3 regions of the Rhizobium sp. SU303 genome follow, and region 1 is predicted to be linked to each of the others. Evidence: predicted binding sites of a transcription regulator. Region 1 holds the regulator's gene; each other region holds the start of a gene.
What was found. Region 1 encodes PhoB, which activates phosphate uptake and scavenging genes when phosphate is short. Its sites were predicted from a motif close to TGTCATNNANCTGTCAT; they were not measured.
Positions count from the first base shown of each region.

Region 2: the regulator PhoB is predicted to act here: its motif matches at 4,437-4,453, upstream of pstS (phosphate ABC transporter substrate-binding protein PstS).
Region 3: the regulator PhoB is predicted to act here: its motif matches at 1,955-1,971, upstream of RlegSU303_RS22515 (NAD-glutamate dehydrogenase).

Region 1 covers NZ_CP088095.1:176,897-182,902, reverse strand. Annotated here, with positions in the region: gene RlegSU303_RS00915 (Hsp33 family molecular chaperone) at 1-410, opposite strand, end outside; gene argF (ornithine carbamoyltransferase) at 501-1,415, opposite strand; gene RlegSU303_RS00905 (aspartate aminotransferase family protein) at 1,458-2,657, opposite strand; gene RlegSU303_RS00900 (GcrA family cell cycle regulator) at 3,078-3,611, shown strand; gene phoB (phosphate regulon transcriptional regulator PhoB) at 3,880-4,563, opposite strand; gene phoU (phosphate signaling complex protein PhoU) at 4,698-5,411, opposite strand; gene pstB (phosphate ABC transporter ATP-binding protein PstB) at 5,456-6,006, opposite strand, start outside.
Region 2 covers NZ_CP088095.1:2,122,227-2,128,232, forward strand. Annotated here, with positions in the region: gene hspQ (heat shock protein HspQ) at 98-427, opposite strand; gene glnA (type I glutamate--ammonia ligase) at 589-1,998, opposite strand; gene RlegSU303_RS10660 (P-II family nitrogen regulator) at 2,077-2,415, opposite strand; gene RlegSU303_RS10665 (NAD(P)H-hydrate dehydratase) at 2,759-4,231, shown strand; gene pstS (phosphate ABC transporter substrate-binding protein PstS) at 4,584-5,675, shown strand; gene RlegSU303_RS10675 (Na/Pi cotransporter family protein) at 5,793-6,006, shown strand, end outside.
Region 3 covers NZ_CP088095.1:4,579,543-4,585,548, reverse strand. Annotated here, with positions in the region: gene RlegSU303_RS22515 (NAD-glutamate dehydrogenase) at 1-1,748, opposite strand, end outside; gene pdxY (pyridoxal kinase PdxY) at 2,025-2,900, shown strand; gene RlegSU303_RS22505 (carbonic anhydrase) at 2,972-3,613, shown strand; gene RlegSU303_RS22500 (GGDEF domain-containing protein) at 3,711-5,330, shown strand; gene RlegSU303_RS22495 (lytic murein transglycosylase) at 5,376-6,006, opposite strand, start outside.

The DNA.
Region 1 (6,006 bases):
CCCTGGTCGATGGTGAAGGCGAGAATGCCCTTGCCGAGCAATTGCTCCGGCTCGGTTTCGCCTGACTCGATCGCCTTGTTGAGCAGCGCCTGATCGAAACGGGCGTAGGCGCGGACATTTTCCGGTGTCGAGAAATCGGCGAGAAGATCGACTGGACCGTCGCCCTTGGTCTGCACCGTGAACTTGCCGTCGAACTTCAGCGAGGTGCCGAGCAGCACCGTCAGCACGACGACTTCGGCAAGCAGCCGGGCAACGGGTGCGGGATAATGATGACGCTCGAGGATCGCGTCGAGCATCGGGCCGAGCTGGACGGCGCGGCCGCGCACATCCAGCCCCTCCACCTGGAAAGGGACGACATGGTCATCGCCGGCGAAATCGAACTGGCCGAGGGCGGCTGCAGCTTCTGCCATGGCTTTCACTCCTAGTTTCAGCGCGATGAGCCAGCGTGCCCTTCGCTCACGCGGTCGCGCGATCTTTCACTCGCGACGTCCGTTTATGGTTCAGATCGCGCCCAGGCACCAAGCAAGAATCGACTTCTGCGCATGAAGGCGGTTTTCCGCTTCATCGAAGACCACGGATTGCGGACCGTCGATCACATCATCCGTCACTTCCTCACCGCGATGGGCGGGCAGGCAATGCATGAACAATGCATCATTGCCGGCCTTCGCCATCAAGGCCGCGTTGACCTGATAAGGCTGGAAGACATTGTGACCCCGGGCCCGATGTTCCTGATTCATGGAGACCCAGGTATCGGTCACCACGCAATCGACGCCGGCGACCGCACGGTCGGCATCATGGTAAAGCATGATTTCGGCGCCCTCATTGCGGGCCCAGTTCAGATAGTGATCCTTTGGCTCCGAGCCAAGGGGCACGGCCATGTTCATGCGATAGCCGAAACGCGCGGCACCCTCGACCAGCGAATGCAGCACATTGTTGCCGTCGCCGGTCCAGGCGATGGTCTTGCCCTTGATCGGGCCGCGATGCTCTTCGAAGGTCATGATATCGGCCATGATCTGGCAGGGATGGGTGTCATCCGTCAGCGCATTGATCACGGGCACGGTCGCATGCTGGGCAAGCTCCAGCAGCCTGGAATGCTCGGTGGTGCGGATCATGATCGCATCGACATAGCGCGACAGCACCTTGGCGGTGTCGCCGATCGTCTCGGCGCGTCCGAGCTGCATCTCGGTGCCCGAGAGGAACAGCGTTTCGCCGCCGAGCTGGCGCATACCGACATCGAAGGAGACGCGGGTGCGCGTCGACGGCTTCTCGAAGATCATCGCCAGCATCTTGCCGGCGAGCGGTTTATCACCCGTGCCTGCCTTGAAGGCCTGCTTGCGGGCGAGCGCATCGTTCATGATGGTTCTGAGATCGGCTGACGTGACCGCCGAAAGATCGAGGAAATGTTTAGGGCTCATATCGTCTTCTTACCTGTGCTGCGCCCGAAGGCGGCAATCTCTTCAAGCCGTCTTCTTGACCTTGGAGGCGCGAATGCTCTCGGCGGCGCGTTCGACGCGGGCAAGGCCCTCGCGGGCTTCCTCGGCGGTGACCACGAGCGGCGGAAGAAGGCGGATGACATTATCGCCGGCAGGCACGCCGAGCAGATGGGCGGCGCGGATCGCCTGCAGCAGCTCGGCTGAGGGAACGGCAGCCTTAATGCCGAGCAACAGCCCCTCGCCGCGCACATCTTCGATCACATCGGGATAACGATCCTTCAGCGAGGCGAGGCCCTGGCGGAAGACCAGTGCTACGTCGCGCACCTGCTGGAGGAAGCCATCGGCAAGGATGATGTCGAGCACGGCGCTGCCGACGGCCATGGCGAGCGGATTGCCGCCATAGGTCGAGCCATGCGTGCCGGCCTTCATGCCGGAGGCGGCCTCGGCGGTTGCGAGGCAGGCGCCGAGCGGGAAACCGCCGCCGATGCCCTTGGCAACAGCCATGATGTCGGGGGTGACGCCCGACCATTCATGAGCGAAGAGCTTGCCGGTGCGGCCGACGCCGGTCTGGACCTCGTCGAGGATCAACAGCAGGCCGTTCTCGTCGCAGATCTGGCGAAGCGCCTTCATGAACTCAGGTGTGGCAGGACGGACGCCGCCCTCGCCCTGCACGGGCTCGATGAGGATGCCGGCGGTCGCCTCGGTGATCGCGGCGCGGACCGCTTCGATGTCGCCGAAAGCCACCTGATCGAAACCCGGCGCCTTGGGACCGAAACCTTCGAGATATTTTTCCTGGCCGCCGGCGGCGATCGTCGCCAGCGTCCGTCCGTGGAAGGCGCCTTCGAAGGTGATGATATGGAAACGCTCGGGATGGCCCTTGGAAAACTGGTAGCGGCGCGCCGTCTTGATCGCGCATTCGAGCGCCTCGGCGCCCGAATTGGTGAAGAACACCTTGTCGGCGAAGGTGGCGTCCGTCAGCCGTTTTGCCAGACGCTCCTGGCCGGGGATCTCATAGATGTTCGACAGGTGCCAGACCTTGTCGGCCTGCTCCTTCAGTGCGCCGACCACATGCGGATTGCTGTGGCCGACTGACGTGACGGCGACGCCGGCGCCGAAATCGAGATATCGCTCGCCAGTCTCGGTGATCAGCCATACGCCCTCGCCTCGCTCGAACCGCAGCGGGGCACGAGAATAGGTGTCATAAAGCGGCGCGGCTTCAGCCATGGCGCGATCTCCATCAAAGTTGGCGGGCAATGACTCCGGCTAAGGAAACCATGCCCGAAAAATTAAAAATGCCGCCTTGCGGCGGCGACTGGCACTATTTCCTTTTCGCGCTGCAATGTCAACAAAACGGCGCCCTTAGCGTATGCAGCACAGGTGTACAGCGGCGTTTTCAGTCTTCAACAGGCATTATTGCAGAAATGCCACGCAGGGGCAGCAAGTTGGGGAAAACTACGAATTCGATTCATCCGGATTCATGCGACTCTTGTCACGGAGTCAGCCTCACACTAGGTTAAAGATCAATTACTAGACTGCATGCGGCGGAACTAGTCACCAAAATTGATCAAGCGTTTCTTGTTTCGGAGCTCCCGGGACAACGGTGAGGGATTCTGCCATCACCAACGCAAAAGGTGGAGACAGGGCATGAACTGGACAGACGAGCGGGTCGAGAAACTCAAGAAGCTTTGGGCCGAAGGACTGAGCGCCAGCCAGATTGCTGCGCAGCTTGGCGGGGTCAGCAGAAACGCGGTCATCGGCAAAGTGCACCGGTTGTGCCTTCCCGGCCGTGCCAAGGCCGGCGGCACCAACACTGCGGCGCGAACGCCGAAGCGCAACACATCGGCGCCGCGCGCACCGAACTACACCTCCCGGATCACGACCCGCACCGTCACCCGCCAGCAGGGCGCGACGATGCTGAAGGAAGAGATCGAGATCGAAACGATCGAGGAAATGGAATACGTGCCGAGAGGCAACGTGGTCGTGCCGATTTCGCGCCGCCTCGGCCTGACGGAACTGACCGAACGCACCTGCAAGTGGCCGGTCGGCGATCCGCTGAAGGACGACTTCCATTTCTGCGGCTGCGAATCCCCCGACAATTCGCCTTATTGCGGCTATCACCAGAAGCTCGCCTACCAGCCGGTCAACGAACGCCGCCGGGCAGCAGCGCGGGCAAGCTGAACGACAACCATCGTCAGAATGCAGAAAACGGGCCGAGTGGCCCGTTTTTTTATGCGCGTGGATGGAAGCGCTCGGGCATCCGAATTGCTTGTAAGGTTTCCTCCGTTATGCTCGGCCTTGTGCCGAGCATCTGACCACCCCAACTACTTTTGCCAAAAATCCTTTATTTTCAAATGCTTAATTTGGCGTGCGCAGATCCTCGGCACAAGGCCGAGGATCACGTCGCAGGTTCTGCCAGGGTTTTGTCAGCAGGCTCAGATGGAAGCCCTCAGGCTTCCATCGAATAACCGGCGCCGCGGACGGTGCGGATGACGTCCTGCATGTTGGAAAAATTCAGCGCCTTGCGCAGGCGCCCGACATGGACGTCGACGGTGCGCTCGTCGACATAGATATCGTGGCCCCAGACGCCATCGAGAAGCTGCGAGCGGGAGAAGACCCGGCCCGGCGACGACATCAGGAATTCCAGCAGGCGGAATTCGGTGGGGCCGAGGCGGACTTCGCGGCTCTTGCGATGGACGCGATGGGTTTCGCGGTCGAGCTCGATATCGCCGCATTTCAGCACCGTCGACAGCACCTCGGGACGCGCGCGGCGCAGCATCGCCTTGACGCGGGCAACGAGCTCGGGGGTCGAGAAGGGCTTGACGACATAATCGTCGGCACCCGTCGACAATCCGCGGACACGCTCGCTCTCCTCGCCGCGCGCCGTCAGCATGATGATCGGCAGTCGCTCGGTTTCCGGCCGCATGCGCAGGCGCCGGCAGAGCTCGATGCCGGAGACGCCCGGCAGCATCCAATCGAGGATGAGAAGATCGGGCGTGCGCTCCTGGAGCCTCATTTCGGCTTCGTCGCCACGAAGGATGGTATCGACCTCGAAGCCTTCCGCTTCGAGATTGTAGCGAAGAAGCACGCTGAGGGCTTCCTCGTCTTCAACAACTGCAACTCTCGGGATCATGCGTGTCGGTCTCCTCGCGCATCATCCTTAAATCAGGGGTGATTTAAGCAATTCATCCTGCGCAAATTCAGAAATTGGCTGCGACCTCTTTGCGCGCCCCGGACGGGCGCGCACGCAACTAATTGTGCGGGCGGTTATTCCGTGACCGCACCGACGGTGTTGGCGCTGTCGTCCTTCGGACGATCGCCTTCCGGCTGTGCGCCTGTCGTCATGTAAAAGATCGTCTCGGCGATGTTGGTGGCATGGTCGCCGATGCGCTCGATATTCTTGGCGCAGAAGAGAAGATGCGTGCAGCTGGTGATGTTGCGCGGATCTTCCATCATATAGGTCAGAAGTTCGCGGAACAGCGAGGTGTACATCGCGTCGATCTCGTTGTCGCGTTCACGGATCGCATTCGCCTTGTCGGCTGAACGATTGGTGTAGACATCGAGTACTTCCTTGAGCTGGACGAGCGCCAGCTCGGACAGATGCTCGAGGCCGCGGGCGAGCTTACGGGGAACGCCGGTGCTTTGGACGGCGATGACGCGCTTGGCGGTGTTTTTGCCGAGGTCGCCGACGCGTTCGAGATCGGCGGCGATGCGGATCGAACCCATGATTTCACGCAGGTCCGAGGCCATCGGCTGACGGCGGGCGATGGTGACGATCGCCTTGTCGCCGATTTCGCGTTCGGCGTGATCGAGGATCACATCGTCGGATATGACCTTCTGCGCCAGTGCGGTATCGCCGTTGACGAGGGCGCGGACGGCTTCGCTGACCATCTGCTCGGCCAGGCCGCCCATTTCGGAAATCCGCCTGGACAGGAACTTCAGATCATCATCGTAGGCAGAAAAAATATGTGTCGATGCCATGGGGCTTTATCCTCGAATAACGGGAAGGCTTGGTGTCGCCAAAATCAACCGAAGCGACCCATGATGTAGTCCTGGGTGCGCGGATCGTCGGGATTGGTGAACATCTTGTCGGTGTCGTTCTCCTCGACGAGATTGCCGAGGTGGAACATGGCGGTGCGCTGCGAGACACGCGCGGCCTGCTGCATGGAGTGGGTGACGATGACGATCGTGTAGTTCTCGCGCAGCTCGTGGATCAGTTCCTCGACCTTGGCGGTGGCGATCGGATCGAGCGCCGAGCAGGGCTCGTCCATCAGGATGACTTCAGGGCTGACGGCGACGGCACGCGCAATGCAGAGGCGCTGCTGCTGACCGCCCGACAGGCCGGTGCCGGATTCATGCACGCGGTCCTTGACCTCGTTCCAGAGGCCGGCGCGCTGCAGGCTGGTCTCGACGATCTGGTCGAGATCGGCCTTCGACTTGGCAAGGCCATGGATGCGCGGGCCGTAGGAGACGTTTTCATAGATCGTCTTCGGGAACGGGTTCGGCTTCTGGAAGACCATGCCGACGCGGGCGCGAAGCTCGACGACGTCAATATCGGGATCATAGACATCGTCGG
Region 2 (6,006 bases), 1.9 Mb from region 1:
AAACAGAAACCCGGCTTCGCGCCGGGTTTTTTGTTGCGCAAAGAAAAGGCCTCGCCGGGAGAAGCGAGGCCTTGATGCAACGATCGGCACGAGTGAGTTAGTGGGCGAAGCTCATCTTGGGTTTGAACTGCCCTGACGGGGCCTGATCGAAAATCTGGTAGATCTGTGGGTTGCGAAGCGGCGTGCCGCTTTCGTCGTTCATCAGGTTCTGCTCGGAGACGTAGGCGACATATTCGCTTTCGTCATTCTCGGCGAGCAGGTGATAGAAGGGCTGGTCCCTGCTCGGGCGCACCTCGGCGGGAATGGAATTCCACCATTCCTCCGTATTCGCGAACTCCGGATCAACGTCGAAGATGACGCCGCGAAACGGAAAAACCTTGTGCCGAACCACTTCGCCGATACTGAACTTTGCTACTCTTTCTTTCATGGTACGACTTCCTTTCATCACCAAATTTGGTGATTGGTGCCGCGCAAATCAAGATTTGTGCGCGAGTTCGTCACATGAACGTCATATCCTCACCATTTGCCGTTCATGACCTGGGAGGCGAAAGCCCCGGCGGGCCGGGACTTTCTGTGTTCAGAGCCTAATCAGGCCGAATAGTACATGTCGTATTCGACTGGATGCGGCGTCATTTCGAAACGCATCACCTCAGCCATCTTCAGCTCGATGAAGGCATCGATCTGGTCGTCGTCGAAGACGCCGCCGGCCGTCAGGAACTTGCGGTCCTTGTCGAGGCTTTCGAGCGCTTCGCGCAACGAGCCGCAGACGGTCGGGATCTTCTTCAATTCCTTCGGCGGCAGGTCGTAGAGATCCTTGTCCATGGCCTTGCCGGGATGGATCTTGTTCTTGATGCCATCGAGGCCGGCCATCAGCATGGCGGCGAAGGCGAGATAGGGATTGGCGGTCGGATCCGGGAAGCGGACTTCGACGCGCTTGGCCTTCGGGTTGGAGCCGAACGGAATGCGGCAGGAAGCCGAGCGGTTGCGGGCCGAATAGGCCAGCAGCACAGGTGCTTCGTAACCCGGGACGAGACGCTTGTATGAGTTGGTCGACGGATTGGTGAAGGCGTTGATCGCCTTGGCATGCTTGATGATGCCGCCGATATAGAACAGGCAGCTCTCGGAAAGGCCGGCATATTCGTCGCCGGCAAAGGTCGGCTTGCCGCCCTTCCAGATCGATTGGTGGACATGCATGCCCGAGCCATTGTCGCCGAAGATCGGCTTCGGCATGAAGGTCGCCGTCTTGCCGTAGGCGTTGGCCACCTGGTGCACGACATATTTGTAGATCTGCATCTTGTCGGCGTTGCGCACTAGCGTATCGAACTTGATGCCGAGTTCGTGCTGGGCGGCGGCGACTTCATGGTGATGTTTTTCGACGACGACGCCCATTTCGGAGAGCACCGTCAGCATTTCCGAACGCATGTCCTGGGCGCTGTCGACGGGGGGAACCGGGAAATAGCCGCCCTTGACGCGCGGGCGATGGCCGAGGTTGCCGGTTTCGTAATCGGTATCGTCGTTCGATGGCAGTTCGGTCGAATCGAGCTTGAAGCCGGTATTGTAAGGATCGGCCTTGTACTTGACGTCGTCGAAGACGAAGAATTCGGCTTCAGGACCGACGAAGACCGTATCGCCGATGCCGGATGCCTTGAGGTAGGCTTCGGCCTTCTTGGCGGTGCCGCGCGGATCGCGGTTATAGGCCTCGCCGGAGACCGGATCGAGGATGTCGCAGACGATAACCATGGTCGACTGAGCGAAGAATGGGTCCATATGCACCGTTTCGGTATCGGGCATCAGCACCATGTCGGACTCGTTGATGGCCTTCCAGCCGCCGATCGAGGAGCCGTCGAACATCACGCCGTCAGCGAACATGTCTTCGTCGACGCAGACAACGTCCATCGTCACATGCTGCAGCTTGCCCTTCGGGTCGGTGAAACGCAGATCGACGAACTTTACGTCGTTCTCCTTGATCTGCTTCAGAATTTCGCTTGCGGTCGCCATTAATGAGTTTCCTCCGATTTGCGATGACGGTGTAGGTCGGCGATGACGGTAACGGACTTTGCGCGATTGGCAAAGTGGTCAGATGGCATCGATGCCGGTCTCGCCGGTGCGGATGCGGATAACCTCTTCGACGTTGGAGACGAAGATCTTTCCGTCGCCGATGCGGCCGGTCTGCGCCGCCTTACGAATCGCATCGATGACGGCCTCCGCGTTCTCGTCGGCCAATACGACCTCGACTTTGACCTTCGGCAGGAAATCGACGACGTATTCGGCTCCGCGGTAAAGTTCCGTGTGGCCCTTCTGACGGCCGAAACCCTTGGCTTCCGTGACCGTGATACCCTGCAGGCCAACTTCCTGAAGGGCTTCCTTCACTTCGTCCAGCTTGAAAGGCTTAATGATCGCTTCGATCTTTTTCATGAGAAAATGTCTCTCCGCTTCTCTTGTTATGGCAGGAATTTTCCCGCTCGCCGGATATGATGCAGATATCGTGCCAGTTTGAAATCCATCTTGTCGAAAAAACACGCCGATTCTGCCAAAACCGGAGCGTTTGCGGGGAATTCTATGTTGTTTTGGTGGTGGAACAGGTGGGAAAATGTTGTCGCCCATCAGAATCACATCCGAAACGGAAAAAGTGACGTATTTTCGCAACTGCGAATATACTTCACGGTGAGGTGAAAATATAGGCAAATGCCTAAATAGAGTCCTCCTCTTTGCTGTTTCAGGCGGTTGTTTTTTAGGCGTTTTTTGATTGAATAGGATGATGAGCAAACATCTGTCCGACCTTCTTCTCACGCCTGCCGAAATGGCTGCCGTCGATGTGGCCGCTGCCGCATCCGGCATCGACTCCTTCGGCTTGATGGAGAGGGCAGGTGCCGCGGTCGCAGCTGCTGCTCTGCGCCTGCATCCCGGAGCGTTGCGTTTCGTCATACTCTGCGGACCCGGCAACAATGGTGGCGACGCCTATATCGCAGCCCGCCATCTGCAGGAAAGCGGGGCGAGGGTGGCGCTCTTCCACCTCGGCGATCCCGTGAGGCTGAAGGGCGATGCCGCGCGTGCCCGCACAGGCTGCGCGCTTGAGGGACAGGAACTTGACCTCTATCGGCCGGAACCCGGCGACGTTGTCATCGATGGCTTGTTCGGGGCGGGGCTTGGCCGCGCGGTATCGGCCGATGTGCACGCGCTGATCGAGCGCGTCACCGAGGCCGGTATTCCCGTGCTCGCCATCGATCTGCCCTCCGGCCTCGATGGCCGTACCGGCAAGGTGCTGGGTGCCGCCTTCCGGGCCTGCAACACCATCACCTTCATGACCCGCAAGCCCGGCCATCTGCTGATGCCGGGCAGGGAGCTTTGCGGTGAATTGGAGGTCTTCGACATCGGTATCCCGGCCCGCATCGTCAGGGCTGAGGCAAGCGGCGTCATCGCCGAGAACACGCCGGATGCCTGGAAGAGTGCGCTGCCGGCCGAGCAACTGGAAACCCACAAATACAAGCGCGGTCATCTGGTCGTCTTCTCAGGTGAGGCCGACAAGACGGGTGCGGCGCGCATGTCGGCGACCTCGGGCCTGAAGGCCGGCGCCGGCCTGGTGACGATCGCCGCCCCCCGCGTGGCGATGGCCGCCAATGCCGCGCATCTGACAGCCGTCATGCTGCATGCCATCGACGACGAGGCCGACCTCGGCGACTGGCTCTCCGACAAGCGGCTGCAGACCTTCGTCCTCGGCCCCGGTTTCGGCATCGGCGCCAGGGCGCGCGGCTTCGTCTCGGCCCTTGCCGATTGTCACCTGGTGCTCGATGCCGACGGCATCTCCTCGTTCAAGGACGATCCGCAACAGCTGTTTGATCTTTTCCGGGGTGAGCCGCGTCTGGTGCTGACGCCGCACGAGGGCGAATTCGCGCGGCTCTTTCCCGATATCGGCGGCGACGATGGGCTCGGCAAGGTGGAAAAGGCTGTGGCCGCCGCCCGCCGCGCCAATGCCGCGATCATTTACAAAGGCGCCGATACCGTCATCGCAGCACCCGACGGACGTGCGCTCATCAATACCAACGCTCCCGTCTGGCTTGCCACCGCCGGTTCCGGCGACGTGCTTGCCGGCATCATCGGCGGCTTGCTCGCCCAGGGCCTACCGGCCTTCGAGGCCGCCGCCGCCGGCGTCTGGCTGCACGGCGAGGCCGGGCAACGCGCCGGCAAGGGGCTGACGGCGGAAGAGCTTGCAGCCGAGGTATTGCCGATTTAACGCCGCCGCATCCTCTGCACCTCGAACGCAGATGCAATCCGCACCGTCCCGGACATGTCTGGCCGTGGCGCGGGCTGCGTTGTTTTACCATTGTAAATGCGGCCGATGTGTCAATTGAGTGACGGTTTTATTTCGAATTTTTAGAGCGACATCGATCAGCCAAAGAATGTCCTGCGCCGAGAATCAGCAACCCGCAAAACTAAACTGTCATTAAAATGTTAATGAATGGAAATACTTAGTCGTGTCAGGAATTCCTGTCGGCTGGAACACGAGTTCGCACAGTGGGTCCTGAGCTGATCTGGTTTGAATTCAGATCGAAGTGCGCAGTCAACGGTTACGAGGGGAAGCGCCGATGGAACGTTTTTTTCGGCAAGTCCACAGAGTAACGACCGCCGCCTCCGGCTTTGCCGGACTTGCGGCAATTGTCGGTTCACTCTTCATCGCTCCTGCAGCCATGGCCGAGCCCATTCGCGGCGCCGGCTCCACATTCGCGGCACCCATCATCGCGAAGTGGGCGGAGATCTACGAGAAGGCGCGGATGGATGACGGCGACTTCAGCTCACCCGATTGGACGGTAGACTACGAGCTCGTCGGTTCGCTGGCAGGTCTGATGCGCCTTGATCAGCCGGAGCTGGATTTCGCTGCGACCGATGTGCCTGTCTCTCACGACGAACTTTTGAAGCATGGCCGCCAGCAGTTTCCGATCGTGCTCGGCAGCGTGGCGATTGCCGTCAATCTTGACGGTATCGACAAGGGCCGTATCAACCTGACTGGCCCGCTGCTTGCGAATATCTATCTCGGCAAGATCCAGTCGTGGGCCGATCCTGCCATCAAGGCGATCAACCCGGAGATCAGCCTTCCGGATCAGAAAATCAGCCCGGTTACCCGCAAGGACGGATCAGGCACCACCTTCATGTTCACCGAATTCCTCTCCTCGGCAAGCCCGGAATGGAAGGCGGCACATGGAGCGGATACGCTGATCGCCTGGCCTGTTGGGACGAGTGTCGAGGGAACCGGGGATCTCATTCGCGCGGTGCAGGCAACCAAGGGGGCGATCGCCTATGCCGATTTTGGCCAGGTCGAGCGTGCAAACCTGCCCTATGCCGCTGTTCAGAACAAATCCGGCCAGTTCGTAAAACCGGGACCGGATGGTGTGCGTGCTGCGGCCATCACCGCCTCATGGGATGAAGCGAAAGATTTTTCGGTGTCGCTCACGGATCAACCGGGAGAGGCGGCCTATCCGATCAGCGGGGCGACATTTGCGGTCGTTCCAATGAAGGGACAGGCGCCCAATCGCTATCGCCGTGTGCATGATTTTTTCCGTCTGGCGTTCGAGATAGGCAGTAAGGACGCGGAGGCGCTTGGCTATGTGCCTTTGCCGCCGCAGCTCGTCAGTCAGATCGTCAAATACTGGCTGAAGCAGGATGCATCCGCGAGCCAGTAATTCGTTCGGACGCGCATGATACGCGGCCGGGGCATCCCCGACCGCATGAAATCGGGCATGTGAGACGCGGGGGCGTCGTTGAAGCGCGCCATTTTGGGCGCCAAGGGGGTAAGGCTAGTGAACATCGACATTTTCAAGGATATTCTTGTGCCTGTTATCGGCGGGCTGGGGATATTCATGCTCGGTCTGGAGTTCATGTCGAACGGCATCCAGGCACTCTCCGTCAACAAGATGCGCGCATTTCTCGCGAGAGCCGCAGGCACGCCGATCAAGGGCGTCATCGCGGGAACGCTCATCACCGGTGTCATCCAGTCATCGACGGCAATGACGG
Region 3 (6,006 bases), 610 kb from region 1:
ATGTCGAAAGTGCGTTCACTGACGACGTTGAAGCCGAGATTCTCGAGAAGCGGCACGCGGCGCGACAGCGCCAGCTGGCCGCCAGCGTGGAAGATCTTCAAGGAAAGGATGCGGCCCTCTTCTTCCTGACGGTGGTAAAACTGAATGCGCAGCGGCTCACCGGCGGCGCAGGCACCGATATCGGCGAGGTCAGCCACGGTTTCCTCCGGCGTGAAGGAATCCTGGAAGGCTTGGTCGACGGATATCTTCGGCGCCTTGGCGCCTGCCAGCGCCTCGAAACGGTCGTCCCAGCGGGCCGTGATCTCGCGGATCACCTGCTCGAGCTTTGACTGCGGAATGCGTGGCGTCTTGCCGCCCGAGCGGCCGATGATGAAATGCACCCGCGCCACGCCGCCTTCCGGGAAAGCCGGGTAATAGGCGGAGACACGGCCGTCATAGACAGTCTTCAGATAGGTGCCGATCCGTTCGCGGACGATCGAGTCATATTCCTCGCGCGGCACGTAGACGATTACCGAGACGAAGCGGTCGAAATGGTCGATGCGCGGCAGGACGCGGACGCGCGGCCGATCGGCCAAGTCGTTGATCTGTTCGGCAAAACTTGCAAGCAGCGTCGTGTCGATCTGGAAAAGATCGTCGCGCGGATAGGATTCCAGCGTGTTGTCGAGCATGCGGCCGGAATGGCTCATCGGGTCGAAGCCGAAATGTTCCTTCACCTTCTCGATCTTGGAACGCAGCAGCGGGATTTCGGAGGCGAGCGAGGTATAGGCGGTCGACGTGAAAAGGCCGACGATGCGTAATTCGCCGGTGACGTTGCCCTCAGCGTCGAAGCGCTTAACGCCGACATAATCCATATAGGCCCGGCGATGAACGATCGACTTAACATTCGCCTTGGTGACGATCAGGAAGTCGGGACCGTCGAGGAAGGCAAGGATCTCAGGCGTCGTCGTCACGGCGTCCTTGCCGGTGCGCAGCACCAGAACATCGGGGTTGGAAAGGATGCCGAGGCCTGCACCCTTATCGCGCTCGACCCTGGCATCGGCGCCCTTGCCGGAATAGACATATTCCCGCATGCCGAGGAAAGTGAAATTCTCATCGCGCAGCCAGGTCAGGAAAGCGACGGCTTCGTCGCGATCAACCTTCTTCCGGCTGGCGCCATTGGCCGCGAGCTCGGCAATCACTCCGTCGATCTTGGAAAGCATCGGCTTCCAGTCGGAAACCGACAGGCGGACCTGTTCGAGGACTTTTTCGATGCGTTTGACGAGATCGGCGGCCTGGGCGGAGTTGAGGGGTGCAATATGAAGCTGGATATGGCTGACGCGGTTGGCCGGGTCGCTCGGGTGATCGGCGGAATACGTCGTCGGCGCCTTGCCCTTTTCCATGATCAGGATGGGATGCACGGCCATGAACAGGTCGCGATAGGTGCTCGTCACTTCGCCCATGACCGATTCAAACAAAAAAGGCATGTTCTGGTCGGTGACTGAAAGCACCGAGACGGCGATGCCATCAGGCGTCACATCGGCAATCGTGTCGATGCTGACGCGGGGCGCCTTGCCGTTCCAGACAGCAAGTTCCTTTGCCGAATGCACCGCGGAGAGCGCCAGCATTTCTGGTGTATAGAGTTCGAGATCGTCATTGCTTGCCCGGCCGAAGAGAATTTCCGGATCGAGATGCGCCTCGCCTGTCGCCTTGGCGATCTTGCGCGCGCTTTCGATCTGCTTTTCCCGTTTCGGATTGTGTCTGGCAGCCATGGATCGCCTCCCTCAATGTCTGATTTTCCGCAAGCTAGCAGAAGATTCTTCGAAAAAATCTCTAAAAAAGAGGTCCGGAGGATTGTTTTGACGCTTTTTTGGCGCTGGAAAAGAGAAATCGTAAGAGATTTTCCGCTTTCTTCGCCAAGTGAAAGCGAAAGTCCCGTCTTCCGGATTTTCGTTCCGCCGAACATTTCCACGCCCGCATGAAGAATGGTTGACAGCGTGGCGTCAAACAGATCATCAAACGCCGTCATCATTCGGATCTTGGGTATCATGTCGGAAAATGCAGCGGGCGCAGTCATCGTCATCTCCAGCCATGTGGTGCGGGGCTCGGTCGGAAACCGGGCAGCCGTCTTTGCGCTGGAGACGCTCGGTCATCCGGTCTGGGCCCTGCCGACCATCGTGCTGCCATGGCATCCCGGCCACGGCCGCTCGACGCGGCTGACTTTTGCGGAAACGGATTTCGATGCGGCAATCGACGATCTGATCCGCGCGCCGTGGATCGGCGAAGTCAAGGCGGTGCTTTCGGGCTATTTCGGCAATGCCGCCCAAGCGCGCTCCGTCGCCCGGCTGATCGGTGCGCTGAGGCAAAACAATCCCGAGCTGCTCTATGTCTGCGATCCCGTCATGGGCGATCTTGGCGGTCTTTATGTGCCGGAAGCGACCGCTGAGGCCATTCGCGACCATCTCATTCCGCTCGCCTCGCTCGCGACGCCGAACCGCTACGAGCTCGCATGGCTTTCGGGGGCAGCCCTCGAAGACAACAGCGCGATCATGGAGGCGGCGCTCGCGCTCGGACCATCGCGCATGCTCGTCACTTCGGCGGTGCCGATGATGGCGGGCGGTACCGGCAATCTCTATCTTTCCGGCCGTCACGCCCTTCTTGCCGAGCATCGCGTTGTCGACAACCCGCCGAATGGTCTCGGCGACCTCATTGCCGCCGTTTTCCTGTCGCGCCTGCTTTCCGGGATCGAGGACGAAAAGGCGCTGCAGCTTGCCACCGCCAGCGTCTTCGAGGTGCTTGCGCGTGCCGTCAAGCGCGGCAGCAACGAGTTGATGCTGGCAAGCGATGCTTCCAGCCTTTCGACGCCGATGGCCATGGTGCAGATGCGCCGCCTCGTGCACCCGGCGCAGCGGCGGAAAAAGTGACGCATCTGCCAATATGTTCATTTTGCGGTGCAGCAGTTGATCTTGTCTTCCGCGCGCGCTAATCCAGAAGCATGCAGCGTTTTCCAAATCCCCTTCTGGACGGCTATCGCAACTTTATGAACGGGCGTTATGCCGACGCCCGCGACAGGTATCGACAGCTTGCCGAAAACGGTCAGAATCCCCATACGCTTGTCATTGCCTGTTCGGATTCTCGCGCGGCACCGGAGCTGATCTTCGATGCCGGCCCAGGCGAGCTCTTCGTCATCCGCAACGTCGCCAACATGGTGCCGCCCTACGAGCCGGACGGTCATTTTCATTCGACCTCGGCCGCACTCGAATTTGCCGTGCAGGTGCTGAAGGTCTCGGATATCGTCGTGATGGGCCATGGCCGCTGCGGCGGCATCCGCTCGGCGCTCGATCCGAATGCCGAGCCATTGTCGCCCGGCGATTTCATCGGCCGCTGGATGTCGCTGGTCAAACCCGCCGCCGAGCAGATCCAGAGCAACGACGTGATGACGGCCGCCGAGCGGCAGACGGCGCTGGAGCGTGTCTCCATCCGCAATTCGATCAACAATCTCAGAAGCTTTCCCGACATCAAGGCCCTCGAGGAAGCGGGAAAGATTCATCTCCACGGTGCCTGGTTCGACATTTCGACCGGTGAACTCTGGGTCATGGACGCCGAGACACGCGATTTCATTCGTCCCGAAATCTAGGGACATGCCAGTTTATCAGTTTTTTAAGGATTGTTGTTAAGCTCGCCGTCAATTGGTCGCGCACGACCGACGTTTTTGATCACCGTGGCGATTGGCGATGAAGTTCGAAACAATCAAAAGGGTTATCCTGGCCGCCATCATGCTGCCCTTCGTCTTCATGCTCATTGAAGGCGTTGTCGTCATACGTTCTTCGGTCAAGCAATACCAGAACCTCGAAAAGGACCGGCAATTCGCCGATGTGCTTGCCCGTGGTGGGTCGATCGCCGCCACGGAGATTCTGACTGAGATTGGCGCCACCCGCCGCTACCTCGCACATCCCAGCAGCAGGACTGCCATTGACATGCAGCAAAGCCGGGCGACGCTCGATCGCGAGCGCCGCGCTTTCTATGCCAGCCTGCCCTCCCGCGATACGCTCGACGAGGGGCTCGTCGGCGAATTATCGATTCTCAGCCTTGCCTACAGCCGCATCGTCGCGGCGCGCAGCGCCGTCGACCAGGGGCGTTATACCGGCAGTGATCCCGGTTCCATCTACTGGTATGCGGCTCTCAAGCAGCTTGCCGTGGTCGATGCGCTTTCGCCGCTGATCAGCGATCCGGTGCTGCTTGAGAAATCCAACCAGCTGATGGGCATCCTGCTGACCTATTACGGCGAAAGGCTGATCACCGGGATCGGCACCCGTTATCTCAACCAAGGGGCTTCCGCCAGATTGCCGGTGGAGCTCTTCGTACAGGGCAAGGTCATGCTCGGCGAGGGCATGGATCACATGGTTTTCCATTCCTCCGCGCCGGTCGTGCGCCGCATCGTTGCTTATCTCGGTCGCAGCAGCCAGGTGAAGGCGGATGCGATCACCGATGCCATTCTCGCCGGATCGCGGCCGACACGCGCCGTGCATGACGTCTGGGTCGCCGCGCAGAGCGAGCGCATGAGCTTCCTGCAGCAGAAGATGATCGAGGCCGCACAGGATATTCACGAGACCGGCGAAAACCTTTCGACGCGCTCGCACATACACCTGACGCGGATCCTGGCGCTGTGTGCCGGCCTGCTGATTCTCGCCACATTGGTGCTGCTGCTGGCGGCAAAGGGCCTGCGCCTGATCGACCGGCTGACCCAGGATCGGGAGACGCTGGTGGGCGAGTTGCGCAGCGCCGCCCAGACCGATCTTCTGACCGGCCTTTACAACAGGCGCGGCTTCGAGGTCGCCGCATCCGCACTTCTCACACAGGCCGAGCACGGATCACGCTGGATTTCCGTCGTGCTGTTCGACCTCGATCATTTCAAGAAGATCAACGACGTTCACGGGCATGACGCCGGCGATGCCGTGCTCCGGCATGTCGCGGGCGTCGCGCGTGAGAATTTTCGTTCCTTCGATCTCTTGGTGCGCCATGGCGGCGAGGAGTTCCTGGCGCTTCTGCCGGATTCGACGCCTGACGATGCTGCAATCGTTGCCGAGCGTGTGCGGCTGGCGATCGAGGCGGCGGAAATCCCCCTGCCGAGCGGCGATGTTCTCAAGGTGACGGCAAGTTTCGGATGCGCCGGACGGGCAAATGAAGCCACCAACCGGAACTTCGAGGATCTGGTCAAACGCGCCGACCTGGCGCTTTACGCCGCCAAGGCCTCCGGCCGCAATTGCGTCGTCTCGGGACCAATCATCCCGGCCCCGGTGCAGCAGCAGCGACGCAAGACGGCGTCCGGCGGCGGCTTTGATTCCCGCATATAAAAAACGCCGCATATCGCAGCGGCGTTTTGGCTTATTCTATCGGGCCTATCTGCCGTCGATCTGCTGACCGATATAGGCGATCGCCTGCTGGTAGACGCTGGCGGCGTTCCAGCCCTGGATGGCGACGAAATTCGGCTCTCCAGGCTGATAGCCGGCGCCCGCGCGCCAGCCGTGGCCCTTGAGGAAATTCGCCGTCGAGGCCAGTGCATCGGCGCGGGAACCGACCATGTCGACGCGGCCGTTGCCGTCGCCGTCGGCGCCGAAGCGCACGACATTGCGCGGCAGAAACTGCGTCTGGCCGATTTCACCATGGGCAGCGCCCTTGGCCTGCGGGCTCAGATAACCCTCGGAGACGAGCTGGAGTGCTGCATAGAGCTGGTCGGTGAAATATTGCGAACGACGGCAGTCATAGGCAAGGGTCGAAACAGCCGACAGCGTATGTTGGTTGCCCATATAGCTGCCGAAACCGGTCTCCATGCCCCAGATCGCAATCAGCGGGCCGGCCGGAACGCCGAAGCGGCGCTCGATCGAGGCAAAAAGCGCCTGATTGGCTGCCTTCATGCTGCGACCGCGGGAGATGATCGTGGCACCGCCGCGCTTCTGCATGAAAGCGTCGAAGGAGAGCTTGAAGCTCTTCTGGCCGCGGTCGGCGGCAATCGTCGGCCTGTTGTAATTG